One region of the Burkholderia pyrrocinia genome, then DNA from elsewhere that is predicted to be linked to it. Evidence: predicted binding sites of a transcription regulator. Region 1 holds the regulator's gene; the other holds the start of a gene.
The links. The regulator LexA, encoded in region 1, represses DNA repair genes until DNA is damaged. The targets are predictions, from matches to a motif close to ACTGTATNNNNATACAGT.
Positions count from the first base shown of each region.

Region 2: imuA (translesion DNA synthesis-associated protein ImuA) is a predicted target of LexA. The motif match lies at 5,457-5,474, and genes of this name have one in related genera.

Region 1 is NZ_CP070977.1:1,253,476-1,261,417, reverse strand. It holds gene JYG32_RS05880 (ABC transporter permease) at 1-706, opposite strand, end outside; gene nodI (nodulation factor ABC transporter ATP-binding protein NodI) at 713-1,627, opposite strand; gene JYG32_RS05870 (universal stress protein) at 1,959-2,456, shown strand; gene JYG32_RS05865 (DUF2939 domain-containing protein) at 2,536-3,252, opposite strand; gene JYG32_RS05860 (hypothetical protein) at 3,282-3,617, opposite strand; gene lexA (transcriptional repressor LexA) at 3,643-4,290, opposite strand; gene JYG32_RS05850 (sulfate ABC transporter substrate-binding protein) at 4,555-5,592, shown strand; gene cysT (sulfate ABC transporter permease subunit CysT) at 5,714-6,607, shown strand; gene cysW (sulfate ABC transporter permease subunit CysW) at 6,604-7,554, shown strand; gene JYG32_RS05835 (sulfate/molybdate ABC transporter ATP-binding protein) at 7,568-7,942, shown strand, end outside.
Region 2 is NZ_CP070977.1:3,521,651-3,529,592, reverse strand. It holds gene JYG32_RS16405 (error-prone DNA polymerase) at 91-3,309, opposite strand; gene JYG32_RS16400 (Y-family DNA polymerase) at 3,316-4,803, opposite strand; gene imuA (translesion DNA synthesis-associated protein ImuA) at 4,736-5,443, opposite strand; gene JYG32_RS16390 (ABC transporter ATP-binding protein) at 5,729-6,523, opposite strand; gene JYG32_RS16385 (ABC transporter permease) at 6,525-7,421, opposite strand; gene JYG32_RS16380 (ABC transporter substrate-binding protein) at 7,561-7,942, opposite strand, start outside.

The DNA of each region.
Region 1 (7,942 bases):
GCTCGACCGCGTTCGCGAGCGGCAGCACATGCGCCGCGTGCTGCGCGACCGGCGGCAACTGCGTGATCGGGAAAAACACGCCCGACAGCAGCAGCATCGGCGTCAGCACGAGCGTCTGATAGAACATGAAGAAATCGTAGGACGGCGCGAGCGCCGTGACGATCATCGCGATGCTGGCAAACGCGAGGCCCGCAAGCGCGATCACGGGCAGCGCCACGAGCATCGACGGAAACTGCGCATAACCGAGCGCGCCCGCGACGAGCATGATCGCGGCACCCGACAGCATCGCCTTGCTGGCTCCCCAGACAATCTCGCCGAGCACGATGTCGCCGAGCGCGAGCGGCGTATGCATGATCGCCTCCCAGGTGCGCTGCACGTGCATTCGCGAGAAGCCCGAATACATTGATTCGAAGCTCGCGGACATCATCACGCTCGACCCGGCCGTGCCGGCCGCGAGGAACGCGATATACGACACGCCGTCGACATGGCCGAGCATCAGGCCGAGCCCGAAACCGAGCCCGAACAGATAGATCATCGGATCGGCGAGATTGCCGAACATCGACGCGAGCGCGAGCTTGCGCCAGACGAGATAGTTGCGCCGCCAAACGGCGACCCAGTTCGTCGCGTTCGCGGGCATCGCGATCGCGAAGCGCGACTCGCGTGGCGGGGCGGTCGGTGCGGCGGCGGAATAGTTGCGGACGTCCATGATCGATCAGTCCTGCATTTCGCGGCCCGTGAGCCGCAGGAACACATCCTCCAGATTGGCCGGGCGATGCAGATAGCGCAACCCAGAGCGACCCTTGAGTCGCGCGCTGAGCGGCTCCGGGTCACTCACGTAGCAGAACAGCGTCTCGCCGCTGATCTCGGTGTGCTTCGCGAACGCCGATAGCTCGTCGCGCAGCGCGGCCGGGTCGGGCCCGTAGATTTCGATCACGTCGCAGCCGATCTCCGATTCGATCAGCGCGTGCGGCGCGCCTTCGGCGATCTTGCGGCCTTCCTCGATCACGCACAGGCGGTCGCACAGGCGCTCGGCTTCTTCCATGAAATGCGTGGTGATCAGGATCGTCTTGCCGCGCGCCAGCAGCGAGCGCAGCCGCTCCCACATCAGGTGCCGCGCCTGCGGGTCGAGGCCCGTCGTCGGCTCGTCGAGCACCAGCACGTCGGGATCGTTGACGAGCGCGCGGGCGAGCGTGAGGCGGCGCTTCATGCCGCCCGACAGCTCGCCGACCTTTGCATCGGCCTTGTTCTCGAGCTTCGCGAATTCGAGCAGCGGCTGCACGAGCGAGCGCGCAGCCTGCGCCGACATCCCGAAATAGCGGCTGAACACGAGCAGGTTTTCGCGCACGGTGAAGTCGGGGTCGAGATTGTCGAACTGCGGGACGACACCGACGCGCTGGCGCGCAAGCCGCGCGCGCGATGGAACCGGTTCGCCGCACAGCGAAATGGTGCCCGCATCGGGATACGCGAGGCCGAGCAGCATCTTCAGCGTGGTGGTCTTGCCGGCGCCGTTCGGCCCGAGCAGGCCGTAGCATTCGCCGGCCTGCACGCTGAAGGACAGGCCGTTGACGACGAGCTTGTCGCCATAGCGCTTTTCGACGTTGCGGAGATCGATCGGTGCGACGGACATGGGCATGTTGTCGTTGTAAGCGGGCGCGTTCCGCCGCCCGATGCGTGGCCGGTTTGCGAACGGATCGGGCGAATGCGAGTCACATGGGCATGACCGAAGCGCACGACGCCGGCGCGTGATGACCCGCTGGAGTACGAACGGGCCATTCTAGTGCATCGGCTGCGTCTCTTCAGGGCATGCCTGCACGGTGCGATGCAGGCGCGCACCGATCGTGCACCGCATCATCGCGCACACGCCGAGCGGGGCGAATCAGCGTTTTCCATCCCTTGCGTCCTGAATTGCGGCGCACCATGATGAATGCGTAGGCTCGTTGTCGCGATAGGGAGGTTCCATGGCTAGCTACAACAAGATTTTGCTGTGTTATGACGGCTCGCTCGAAGGACGCAAGGCGCTGCGTTGCGGCGCCAATCTCGCAATGGACCTGAAGGCCGAAACGCACTTGCTGTCGGTCGTCGACATGCGCTCGAGCATTGCGCAAAGCGCGGGTCTGCTGACCGATGTCGCGTGCGGCCGCTTCGAGGAAACCGCGCGCGAAATCCTGCAGGAAGGCGTGAACTGGCTGCGCGAGCGCGGCGTGCAGGCTGAAGGCCATTTCGCGTTCGGTTATCCGATCGACGAAATCGCGAATCTCGCGTCGGAGCTGAAGGTCGATCTCGTCGTCGTCGGCCACCGGTGCCGCAGCGGGCTGTCGAGATGGTGGATGGGCTCGGGCAATACGCAACTGCTCGATCGCGTGAACTGCAGCATTCTGGTTGCGTGTTCGTCGGCGGAAGAGCAGAAGGCCGAAATCGCGCGCGAGCGTGAAGCGGCCACGGCGAGCGGCAAATGACGCAATGACGGCCTGACCGGCGATGCGCGCCGGTCAGGCGCCGCGCAGCATCAGCGGCGTGGGCGTCGATCGCGGTTGGCTAAGCATGCAGGTCGATCGCGGACAACTTCCACGAAAACAGCCCGAAGCGGTGGAATATTGCCGCATAGCGCGTGCCGTCGGCGCTGCGCTGGTAGGTCACGACGAATTCGTCGATATTCCGGTAGCCGGCACCGGTTTGCTGCTGATGCGGCGGGTGCGTTGCATCGTTCGCGCTGGTCGGTGCGGCAGCGGCCGGTGCGGGCGATGACGCAGCCGCGGCGGCCGCGTTGCTGCCTGGTACGGCGGCACTCGCCGGAGCGGGATTAACCAGCGGTGCGGCCGGCGTGTCGGCCGGTGCACCGCCTTGCGGCAAATTCGACCATTCGGGCGGACGCTCGCCCGGATTGCCGCGCGGCGGCAATCCGCTCATCAATGCGGCCACACCCTCCGGCGTCGCATACGCATCGACCAGCGGGCCGATCAGCGCGGACCCGATCAGCGCACCGATCACCGCGAACGGATTGTTCTTCTTCACCGCGTCGATCCGGCGCATCAACTCTTCCGTCACCTGCTGCTTCAGGCTGATGCGCAGCGACGGAAAATCGACATATTCACTGATGACCTGCGCATCGCGTGCATCGATCGCCGATTTCAGGCGACCGAGCGCGACGTACGGCGACGCGTATGCATAGCCGATCGCCGTCATGACGGCGACGGCCAGCACGACGACCAGCAGGGGCTTGAGCCGCCGTTTGCGGCTCGAAGATCCAGTCACGTTGCCTCCGGTGCGGGAATGCTCCGCAATCAGAGACCGCCTTGCGCGGCCGATCGTTCCTCCGCGATGCAGCGATCGATCATCCGGCACACGGCATCGATCGTGCCGACCATGATCAGGCGCGATCGGCCGTGATAGACGCGCACCGGCGCGCGGCGCGCGGGTTCCGCGTGATTCAGGCCGGCGTTCAGCGATACCCGTGCGAAAGCGGGGAGCGCCGACGGCAGCAGGGACGCCTGCCGTTCGACTGCGACTTCTTCTTTCACAGGCGCTGCCGCGGACAGCGGTGCGCAAGGCGTGCGGCCGCGCAGATGACGCAGGCGACCGAATTGACGGAAAGGCAGCAGGCGGGCAAGGCGTTCCATGATGTTCTCCTAGCGAGACGGAATGTCAGAGTTCGCCCGAGCGGATCAGCCCGACGGCGATGCCTTCCAGCGCGAATTCCGCGCTGCCGGCCTTGACGAAGATGTTTTCGTAATCCGGGTTCTCCGCGATCAGTTCCAGACCGCCCGGCCGGCGCATCAGGCGCTTGACCGTGACGTCGTCGCCGAGACGCGCGACGATGATCTGGCCGTCCTTCGCTTCCGTGCGCTTCTGCACGGCGAGGAGGTCGCCGTCGAGAATGCCGGCGTCGCGCATCGACAGGCCGCGCACCTTCAGCAGGTAGTCGGGCTTGCTGGAGAACAGCGCGGGATCGCACGCGTAATGCTGAGAGATGTGCTCCTGCGCAAGGATCGGGCTACCGGCCGCGACGCGGCCGACGAGCGGCAGCGACAGTTGCATCAGGCCGGCGTGCGGCAGCGTGAACTGGTGCGGGGCGTCGTCGATGCCGAGCAGGCGGATGCCGCGGGATGCGCCGGCGGCCAACTCGATCACGCCCTTGCGCGCGAGTGCGCGCAGGTGCTCCTCGGCCGCATTCGGCGAGCTGAAGCCCAGTTCGGCCGCGATCTCGGCGCGGGTGGGCGGGAATCCGGAACGCTCGATCGCGCGACGGATCAAGTCGAACACTTGCTGCTGACGGGCGGTGAGTTTGGTCATGGCTTAACTGTATGGATAGACAGTGAGCTGTATTTTTATACAGTACTTCGCGAATTTCAAGCGTTACTTGAGGTTCGACGCGATCACGCCGGTTCCGGCGCGATTTCGCGACGTCCGGACGCCGGTTTATCTGCCGCAACCGTCCATCCCGTCTGCGTTAGCACTTTTGAGTATTAAAAAATGAGGAACGATTATTTTTAATCATGTAACCCGTTCGTTAGACTGGCCCGACATCGCAATACCGACAACACTGGAGAACCAAGGATGGCGAAGCGCAATACGGGGCTGGTGGGCGGAGTGGGCCGCCTGATCGCAACACTCGCGCTGGGCGCGGCGGCGACGCTGGGCGTCGCGACGCACGCGCAGGCCGATACGACCTTCCTGAACGTGTCGTACGACCCGACGCGCGAGCTGTATCAGGACTTCAACCAGGCGTTCGGCAAGGAGTGGAAGGCGAAGACGGGCGAGACCGTCAACTTCAAGCAGTCGCACGGCGGCTCGGGCGCGCAGGCGCGCTCGGTGCTCGACGGCCTGCAGGCCGACGTCGTCACCCTGGCGCTTGCGTACGACATCGACGCGCTCGCGAACAAGGGGCTCGTCAACAAGGACTGGCAGAAGCGCCTGCCCGACAACGCGTCGCCGTACACGTCGACGATCGTGTTTCTCGTGCGCAAGGGCAATCCGAAGGGGATCAAGGACTGGGACGACCTGACCAAGCCGGGCATCTCGATCGTCACGCCGAACCCGAAGACGTCGGGCGGCGCGCGCTGGAACTACCTGGCCGCGTGGGCGTACGCGCTACACAAGCCGGGCGGCAACGAGCAGACGGCGAAGGAGTTCGTGACGAAGCTCTACAAGAATGCGGGCGTGCTCGATTCCGGCGCGCGAGGCGCGACGACGAGTTTCGTGCAGCGCGGGATCGGCGACGTGCTGATCGCCTGGGAAAACGAGGCGTTCCTGTCGGTCAAGGAATTCGGTACCGACAAGTTCGAGATCGTCGTGCCGTCGGTGAGCATCCTGGCCGAGCCGCCGGTCGCGGTGGTCGACAAGGTGGTCGACAAGAAGGGCACGCGCAAGCTGGCCGACGCGTACCTGAATTTCCTGTACAGCCCGCAGGGCCAGGAGATCGCGGCGCGCAACTACTACCGGCCGCGTTCGAAGAACGTGCCGGCGGAACTGACGAAGCAGTTCCCGAAGCTGAAGCTGTACACGGTCGACGACACGTTCGGCGGCTGGACGAATGCGCAGAAGACGCATTTCGCGGACGGCGGCGTGTTCGATTCGATCTACAAGCCGCAGTAACGCCATAACGACAGCGGCGCGCCACGACAGCGGCCGCATCCCCGACGGGCCGCCGGCGCAATTCATCGCGCCGGCGTTTGCGTCGGACCCATGAGCAGCATCGACCCAGCAAGAGCATCCGATGACGACGTACACCTTTCGCAAGCCGAGCGCGTTGCCCGGTTTCGGCGTGACGCTCGGCATCACGGTGGCCTATTTGAGCCTCGTGGTGCTGATTCCGCTTGCCGCCACGTTCCTGAAGACCGCGACGCTGTCGTGGGACCAGTTCGTCACCGCCGTCACGTCGCCGCGCGTGCTCGCGTCGTACCGGCTGACGTTCTCGGCCGCGCTCGGCGGCGCGCTGATCAACGCCGTGTTCGGCTTCCTCGTCGCGTGGGTGCTCGTGCGCTACACGTTCCCGCTCAAGCGCCTCGTCGATGCGATCGTCGACCTGCCGTTCGCGCTGCCGACGTCGGTCGCCGGCATCTCGCTCGCGGCCGTTTACGCGACCAACGGCTGGGTCGGCCAGTATCTCGCGCCGCTCGGCATCAAGATCGCGTTTACGCCGGCCGGCGTGCTGGTCGCGCTGACCTTCATCGGGTTGCCGTTCGTCGTGCGCACCGTGCAGCCGGTGCTCGAGGATTTCGAACGCGAGCAGGAAGAGGCCGCCGCGTGCCTCGGCGCGTCGCGCTGGCTGACGTTCCGCCGCGTCGTGCTGCCGGCCGTGCTGCCGGCGCTGCTGACCGGTTTCGCGCTGGCGTTCGCGCGCGCGCTCGGCGAATACGGCTCGGTGATCTTCATCGCCGGCAACGTGCCGATGAAATCCGAGATCACTTCGCTGCTCATCATCACGAAGCTCGAGCAGTACGACTACGCGGGCGCGACCGCGCTCGCGGTCGTGATGCTGGTCGTGTCGTTCCTGATGCTGCTGCTGATCAACACGCTGCAATGGTATTTGCAGCGCCGCACGAGCAAGAGCGCAAGCGGCCCCGCGCCCGCGACCGTCACCGCAACCGCAGCAGGAGGCCAGCAATGAGCCAGGAGGCCACCGTCGTGCTGAAAACCCCGTCGTCGGCCGCACAAGGGCGCGCCACGAAACGGCTCGACCCCGTCAGCGAGTCGCGCGTCGTGCGCTGGCTGCTCACGGGCATCGCGCTGGCGTTCCTCGCGTTCTTCCTCGTCGTGCCGCTCGCCGCGGTGTTCGTCGAGGCGCTGCGCAAGGGCGTCGGCTTCTATCTCGAATCGCTGGCCGATCCCGACGCATGGGCGGCGATCAAGCTGACGCTGACCGTCGCCGCGATCGCCGTGCCGCTGAACCTCGTGTTCGGCGTGTGCGCTTCGTGGGCGATCGCGAAGTTCGAATTCCGCGGCAAGGCGCTGCTGACGACGCTGATCGACCTGCCGTTCTCCGTGTCGCCGGTGATCTCGGGCCTCGTGTACGTGCTGCTGTTCGGCGCGCAGGGCTGGCTCGGGCCGTGGCTGCAGGATCACGACGTGCAGATCATCTTCGCGGTGCCGGGCATCGTGCTCGCAACGATCTTCGTCACGTTCCCGTTCGTCGCGCGCGAGCTGATTCCGCTGATGCAGGCGCAAGGTACCGACGAGGAAGAAGCCGCGCGCGTGCTCGGCGCGTCGGGCTGGCAGATCTTCCGCCGCGTGACGCTGCCGAACGTGAGGTGGGGCCTGCTGTACGGCGTGATCCTGTGCAACGCGCGCGCGATGGGCGAGTTCGGCGCGGTGTCGGTCGTGTCGGGCCATATCCGCGGCGTGACCGACACGATGCCGCTGCACGTCGAGATCCTGTACAACGAATACAACTTCGCGGCGGCGTTCGCGGTGGCGTCGGTGCTGGCGCTGCTCGCGCTCGTCACGCTCGCGCTGAAGCTGCTCGCCGAGCGTCATCTCGCCGCCGAACTGGCCGGCGCGCGCGACGCCGTTCCCGCACATGCCGGCCCTGTCGCCGTCGTTTCGTCGAAATCGTAAAGAGGCAACCAGAATGGGTATCACCGTCCGTAACCTTCAGAAGCGCTTCGGCGATTTCACGGCGCTCGACAACGTGTCGCTCGACTTCCCGCCCGGCGAGCTGGTCGCGCTGCTCGGGCCGTCCGGCTGCGGCAAGACCACGCTGCTGCGCGTGATCGCGGGCCTCGAGCACGCGGACGCCGGCCAGGTCGTGCTGCAGGGGCTCGACGTCGCGTCGGTCGGCGCGCGCGACCGCCAGGTCGGTTTCGTGTTCCAGCACTACGCGCTGTTCCGCCACATGACGGTATTCGAGAACGTCGCGTTCGGGCTGCGCGTGAAGCCGCGCCGCGAGCGGCCGTCGGAAGCCGCGATTCGCGACAAGGTGCACGAATTGCTGAAGCTCGTGCAA
Region 2 (7,942 bases), 1.6 Mb from region 1:
GAATATGAGACCGGAATAGAACCAGTTGAGCCGACTGGTATGCATCGTCTCGCGAAGCGCCGGGCGGGCCGGCGGTACGCGTCGGTGGCGTCAGTGGAATTCGCGGCTCGACGTGCGCAGGCCGCCGAGCAGCGGCGTCAGATCCTCGAAATGCTGCGCGACGAGGTGCCTCACGTCGCTCACGACCTGCCACACGCCGGACGCCGCAAGCAGCCGCGAATCGAGGGTTTCGCGGCGCTGCCGCGCGAGCAGTTCGGGCCGGACGATCACGTTCACGCAGCCGGTTTCGTCCTCGAGCGTCATGAACATCACGCCTTTCGCGGTGCCCGGCATCTGCCGCGCGGTCACCAGCCCGCACGCGCGCGCAAGCCGGCCGTCGGGGCGGTCGCGCAGTTCGGCCGCGGACGACAGCCGCCGTGCGCACAGCGCAGGCCGCAGCAGCGCGACCGGGTGGCGGTTCAGCGTGAGGCCGGTGGTGTGATAGTCGGCGAGGATGTCGTCGGCCTCCGACGGTGCGCCGAGCGCGGGCTTCTCCACTTCGTCGATCGGCGCGGCGGCGAGCAGGTCGCGCTCCGGCGCCGCGGCGACGGCCTGCCACAATGCGTCGCGGCGATGGCCGGCGAGCGTCGCGAGCGCGTTCGCGGCGGCGAGCGCTTCGAGGTCGCGGCGTTCGAGCTGCGCGCGGCGCGCGAGGGTGTCGACGTTCTCGAAGGGGCCAACTGCGCGTGCGGCTTCGATGCGGCGCGCAGCGGCTTCGCCAAGGCCGCGGACGAGCGACAGGCCGAGCCGCACGGCGGGCGGGCCGTGTGGCGGCGGCTGGCCGGGCAGCGCTTCGAGCGACGCTTCCCAGCCGCTTTGCGTGACATCGATCGGCATGACCTGCACGCCGTGCCGCTTTGCGTCCTGCACGAGTTGCGACGGCGGGTAGAAACCCATCGGCTGGCTGTTCAGCAATGCGGCGAGGAAGATCGCCGGTTCGTGGCATTTGAGCCAGCTGCTGGCGTAGGCGAGCTTCGCGAAACTTGCCGCGTGGCTCTCGGGGAAACCGTATTCGCCGAAGCCCTTGATCTGCTCGAAGATCTGTTCGGCGAATTCGCGTGTATAGCCGCGTTCGAGCATGCCGTAGACGATCTTGTCGTGATACCTCTCGAGATTGCCCTTGCGTTTCCATGCGGCCATCGCGCGACGCAGTTCATCCGCTTCGCCGGGTGTGAAACCCGCGGCGACGATCGCGATCTGCATGACCTGCTCCTGGAAGATCGGCACGCCAAGCGTACGAACGAGCACCTCCTTGAGTGCCTCGCTCGGATACGTCACCTCGCCCTCTTCCTCGCCAGCGATGATCCTGCGCCGCTTCAGGTACGGATGCACCGCGCCGCCCTGGATCGGCCCCGGCCGAACGATCGATACCTGGATCACGAGATCGTAGTAGTTGCGCGGCCGCAGGCGCGGCAGCATCGACATCTGTGCGCGCGATTCGATCTGAAACACGCCGACCGTGTCGGCGCGGCAGATCATGTCGTAGGTCGTTTCGTCCTTTTGAGGAATGTTTTTCAGCGCGAACGGTTTTCCGTCGCGCAGCGGCGGCCCGCGCCACGCAGTGACCATGTCGAACGCGCGATGCAACGCCGACAGCATGCCGAGCGCGAGCACGTCGACCTTCATCAGCTTGAGCGATTCGAGGTCGTCTTTATCCCACTGGATCACGCGCCGCCCGTCCATCGCCGCGTTCTCGACCGGCACGAGCCGCGTGAGCTTGCCTCGGCTGATCACGAAGCCGCCCGAGTGCTGCGACAGGTGGCGCGGGAAATTGAGCAATCGCCCCGACAATTCGGCCCATGCGCGAATCATCGGCGTCGCCGGGTCGAGCCCGGTCGTCGCGAATTGCTGCAGCAGATCACGGCTACCGTCGAACCAGCGATGCCCCTTCGCGACGCGGTCGATCAGCATCGGATCGACACCGAGCGCCTTGCCGGTTTCGCGCAGCACGCCGCGCGGACGATAGGTCGAAACGGCCGCCGCGAGTGCCGCGCGATCCTTGCCGTATTTCTTGTAGATATGCTGAATGACTTCTTCCCGGCGCTGATGCTCGAAGTCGACGTCGATGTCGGGCGGCTCGCCGCGCTCCTTGCTGATGAAACGTTCGAACAGCATCGTGCTCTGCTCGGGATTCACCTCGGTGATGCCCAGGCAGTAACAGACTACCGAGTTCGCTGCCGAGCCTCTGCCCTGGCACAGGATGTTCTGGCTGCGCGCGTATTTGACGATGTCGTAGACGGTCAGGAAGAACGGCTCGTAATCCAGTTTCGCGATCAGGGCGAGTTCATATCGGATCTGCTTTGCTACTTTCTCCGGCACACCATTCCAGTAACGCCGAGCCACACCCGCCCACGTCTCCTGCTTCAGGTAGCTCGTCGGCGTATGTCCGCGCGGCACGAGTTCGAGCGGATATTCATACTTCAACTCGTCGAGAGAGAAATGGCACGCATCGAGAATCGCGCACGTTTCCGCGATCTCGTCCGGTGAGTACAGTTGCCCGATTCGCCCGAGCGAACGCAGATGCTGTTCCGCATTCGGCGCGAGCGCATACCCGCATTCCATCACCGGCATCCCGAGCCGGATCGCCGTCATCACGTCCTGCAGCGCCTTGCACGAGCGCAGGTGCATCGTCACGTCGCCGAGCGCAACGACGCGCACGCCACGCCGCTCGCCCGCCGCTCGAATCTCCTCGCGCTGCCCCCCATCCAGCGCGCGCTGCAGTTGCACGAGCCCGAGCCGTGCCCGCTCGCCGAACGTCGCGCGAAACCACGCGACCTGCGCATCGAGCACGTTCGCGCGAACCGGATACGCGGGGACAAGAATCGCGAAGCAATCCGGCATCCCGCGCAGATGCGCAAATTCCTCGGGCGGCGCCGACAGCATCCGCGACGTCAGTCGGTACGTGCCCTTCGGCGCCTCCATCCGTCGCCACGAGATCAGCTCGGACAGGTTGCCGTAGCCCTCGCGGTTCTGCGCGAGCAGCACGAGCCCGAACGCGCCGGGGCCCGGATCGTGGCCTGGTGCGACTTCATCCGGTGTTACTTCGAAATACGAACCGATGACGAGCGGCAGCCCTTTCGCCTTCGCCGCGACATGCATGCGCGGCGCGCCCGCGAGCGAGCATTCGTCGGTGATCGCGATACCACGGTAGTGGAGTTTCACTGCGCGCTCGACCAATTCCTCCGCATGCGACGCGCCATGCAGAAACGAAAAGTTCGAACGGCAGAACAGCTCCGCGTAGTCAGGAAGAAACTTGTATTCCGCAGCCATCACCGCTCACCCGAACAGGCCGTGCAGAAACCAGTGCGGGTCCGCCTGGCTGCTCGTCCGCTCCCTGAATACCCAATAGCACGCGCCCTCTTCGTCCTGCGCAACGTGATAATCGCGCGCGGCCAGTTGACCATCGAACCACCCTGCCTCGATCCGCTCCGCCGACGACATCATCCTGAGCGGCGTATGAAATACCGGCCGCTCCCCGCGCATCAGCAACGGCAGCGGCTCGGCCAGCAGCCACGCGGGACGCGGCGGCACGGCCGGCGGGCCGCCGGCCGGCTTGCCGGCCTGCGCATCGAGCGGCAGCCAGCGGTTCGCGGCCTCGGGCCGGTGATCGGCAACCGGCGCCGCGCGCAGCACGTTCTCCGCACCGAGCCGCGCGACCAGCAGCTCGAACAGCCGCGCGCGCGTCTCGCGCGTGCCGCCCGGCTCGGGAAACAGATCGTCGGCCGGCGGTGCGACCGACTCGACGCGCGTGGCCTTCAGACGCACCGCGATCACCGCGGCCGGCAACTCGACGCGCGCGAGCCGCTCGCCGAGCAGCCGCATGAAGTGCGCCTCGTCGCGCACGGGCGCGGCGAACGCGAGTTCGAGCGGCGTCGGCGGCACGGCCTGGCGGCCGCGCTCGTGCTCGAGATCGAACGTCATCGCGGCCAGCGACAGTTGCCGCGCGGCCAGCCAGCCGCAGAGCTGCACGACGAGCCGCCGTGCGGCGAACAGCACGGCTTCCGCATATTCGACGCGCTCCGGCAATTCGAGCCGCACGTCGAACACGGGCGGCACCGCCATCCACGCAAGCGGCTCGACCGCATCGCCGTACGCGCGATCGAGCGCGGCCAGCAGCGCGGGGCCGCAACGACGCTGCAGCCCTGCGCGCGGCAGGCGGCGCAGATCGGCGAGCGTGCGGCAACCGAGGCCGTCGAACCAGCCTGCATACGGACGCGCATCGGGCAGCAGCACACAGGGCAGGCCGTCGAGCAAGCGGACGAGCGAGGCCTGGCCGGCGACGCGGCGCCGGATGCGCGCGCGCGCCGACGTGCGCGCGAGCAGCCACGCGCCGCGCCCGGTCGGCGCGGCGGACAGGCGCGCCGCATAACCGAGCGCCGCGAGCGTCGCGCGCGCCTGGCGGCACAGCGACGGCAGGCCGCCGAACAGGCGCAGGCTCGGGCCGACGTCGACGATCAGCGTGGCTTCGTCGTCGAGCACGACGCACGGCGAGAAGCGCAGCAACGCGAGCGCGACCGCGCGCAGCGCATCGGCCTCGCGCGCGGGATCGCGTTCGACGAGCTGCGTCTCGGGCGCGAGCGTCAGCACGCCGCCGCGCTTCATGCCCGCGCGCACGCCTTGCCGGCGCGCGGCCGCATCGGCGATCAGCACGACGCCTTGCTCGAGCACCGCACAGCCGGCGCCGCCGGCCGCTGCGTCAGACGGGTGCGGGGTGCACACGTCGAGCGGCAGGCGCGGCAGATGGATGCCGAGCAAGACGCGCATAGCGGCTCTCCACGATGGGCGACGGCAGGTCGAGCACGAGCGGCTCGCTGCGCGCGGGCCCGCGACGCTTGACGATGTCGAGCGACACGCCGCCCGGCACGGGATACAGCGCGACGCGCAGCACGGCCGGCGACGGCTGCCGCGCGGCCGACAGCGGGCGCAGCATCACGAACAGCGTGTCGCCCGTGCGCGCGGCCGCGAGATGCAGGCGCCGCAGCGCATCGGGCCGCGCGTCCTGCCAGAGCAGCAGCGCGCCGCAACAGCCGGTCTTGAGCGCCTGCTCGGCGGCCCACAATGCATCCGTGCGGTTGCCGGCGCGCAGCCACAGCAGCGCGTCGGCCGGCACGCCGAGACTGGCGAGCGCGGTCGCATGCGGCGATTGCGGCGGCGCGACGAGCGCGAGCGGACGCCGGGCGCTGACGGTGCGTGCGAGCGCGGGCGCGAGCAGCCGCATCTCGCCGCAGCCCGGCTGCGCGGCCAGCAGTTCGACGAGCCCGCCGACCGGCCAGCCGCCGCCCGGCAGCTCGGCGGACAGCGGCGCGAAGCCGGTATCGACCGTGCGCGGACCGCCGCGCGCGAGCTGCGAACCGCGCCAGAGCGACGGATGAAGGGATTCGGGAGAAATGGAGGATGCGAGCATGACGCCACCCACAACTGTATGGATATACAGTATATGGCAATGCGCTTGCGTCGCACAGCGCCGGTGCGAAACCGGTTTTTGTCGGAAGAAAGGCAGAGGAAAAGCCGGCGCGCCCGTCATGCGACGGCGCGCCGGATCGGGCGTGGCCGGATCATGCCGCCCGAACACCCGCCGTCACAACCATCCGGCCCGATGCGACGCACGCGCGCCGAATCATCGGGCCCGATCGGCACTCAAACCGGCACGATGCAGCACCCCGCATCGCGCCGGCCCGCCCGTCGCCCGTCAGCCGAGCAACAACGCGTCGTCGTCGAGCTGCTCGTGACGCACCTTCTCGAACATCTGCAGCAGGTCCGGCACGTCGAGCCCCTTGCGCGCGTCGCCCGACACGTCGAGCACGACCTGCCCCTGGTGCAGCATCACCGTGCGATCGCCGTAGTCGAGCGCCTGCCGCATGCTGTGCGTGACCATCATCGTCGTCAGCTTGCTCTCGGCGACGATGCGCGCGGTCAGTTCCAGCACGAACGCGGCCGTCTTCGGGTCGAGCGCGGCCGTGTGCTCGTCGAGCAGCAGGATCCGCGACGGCCGCAGCGACGCCATCAGCAGGCTCACCGCCTGCCGCTGGCCGCCCGACAGCAGCCCGATCCGGTCGGTCAGCCGGTTCTCGAGGCCGAGGTTCAGGAGCCGCAGCTTGTCGCGGAACAGCTCGCGCGACGGCCGGTCGAGCGCGGCCCGGAAGCCGCGCCGCACGCCGCGCGCCGTCGCGAGCGCCATGTTCTCCTCGATCGTCAGCGCCTCGCAGGTGCCGGCCATCGGATCCTGGAACACGCGCGCGACGAGGTGCGCGCGGTCCCATGCGGGCTGGCGCGTGACGTCCGCACCGTCGATCGAGATGCGCCCCGCATCGACGCGCTGGTCGCCGCTGACCGCATTGAGGAAGGTCGACTTGCCGGCGCCGTTCGAGCCGATCACCGCGACGAACTGGCCGTCGGGAATCTCGAGCGACAGCCCGCGCAGCGCGCGCGTCTCGATCGGCGTACCGGGATTGAACGTGAGTTTCAGGTCTTGTGCGGACAGCATGTCATGCCCCTCCGTTCTTGCGCGCGAACAGCTTCTTGCGCGTCGCCGGCAGCACCAGTGCGATCGTGACGAGCGCGGCCGTCACGAGGTTCAGATCCTGCGCCTTCAGGCCGATGAATTCGCTGTTCAGCGCGAGCGCGATGAAGAAGCGGTAGACGATCGCCCCGAGCACGACGGCGAGCGTCGTCAGCACGAGCCGGCGCGCGGGCAGCAGCGTCTCGCCGATGATCACCGCGGCCAGCCCGATCACGATCGTGCCGATCCCCATCGAGATGTCCGCGCCGCCCTGCGTCTGCGCGAACAAGGCGCCTGCGAGCGCGACGAGCGCGTTCGACAGCGCCATCCCGGCGAGCGTCGCGCGGCCGGTCGCGATGCCTTGCGCACGCGCCATCCGCGGGTTCGCGCCGGTCGCGCGCATCGCGAGGCCGAGCTGCGACGAGAAGAACCAGTCGAGGCCGAGCTTCGCGACCACGACGACGATCGCGAGCAGCGCCGGGCGCAGCACGTAGTCGGGCATCCAGTCGGGCTGCAGCACGGTGAACAGCGTCGGCTCGGTGATCAGCGGCACGTTCGGCCGGCCCATGATCCGCAGGTTCACCGAATACAGCGCGATCATCATCAGGATGCTGGCGAGCAGATCCATGATCTTCAGGCGCACGTTGAGCCAGCCGGTGATGAAGCCGGCCAGCGCGCCCGCGACGATCGCGAACGCCGTCGCGGAGAACGGATCGTAGCCGGCCGAGATCAGCGTCGCGGCGACGGCGCCGCCGAGCGGAAAACTGCCGTCGACGGTGAGATCGGGGAAGTTGAGGATGCGAAACGAGATCAGCACCCCGAGAGCGACGAGACTGAAGATCAGGCCGATCTCCAGCGCGCCCAGAAACGAGAACAGAGACATGATGGGGAAATCCTGTTGCTTCCCGGCCGGACGTGTACGGCCGGGTGAAGCGAACGGGCGACCCCGGGTGGGAGCCGCCCGTCCGGCGGTGTCGTTCAGGCCCGGATCGGGCCCGCAAGCGCAGCGGTCGGGCCGCGGCTTACTTGATGACCGTCTTCGCTTCCTTGACGAGATCCGACGACAGCGTGACGCCCTGCTTCGCGGCCGCGCCCGTGTTCACGAACAGCTCGAGGTTGCTGCTCGTCTCCGACGCGATCGCGCCCGGCTTCTCGCCCTTCAGGATGCGCGCGACGACCTTGCCCGTCTGGCGGCCGAGGTCGCCGTAGTTGATGCCGAGCGCCGCGATGCCGCCGCGCTTCACGCTGTCGGTGTCGCCCGCGACGAGCGGGATCTTCGCTTCGTTCGCGACCTTCACGAGCGCTTCGTACGCGGACACGACGTTGTTGTCGGTGTTCGTGTAGATCACGTCGACCTTGCCGATCAGGCTCTTCGCGGCCGGGCCGATGTCGACGGTGCGCGGG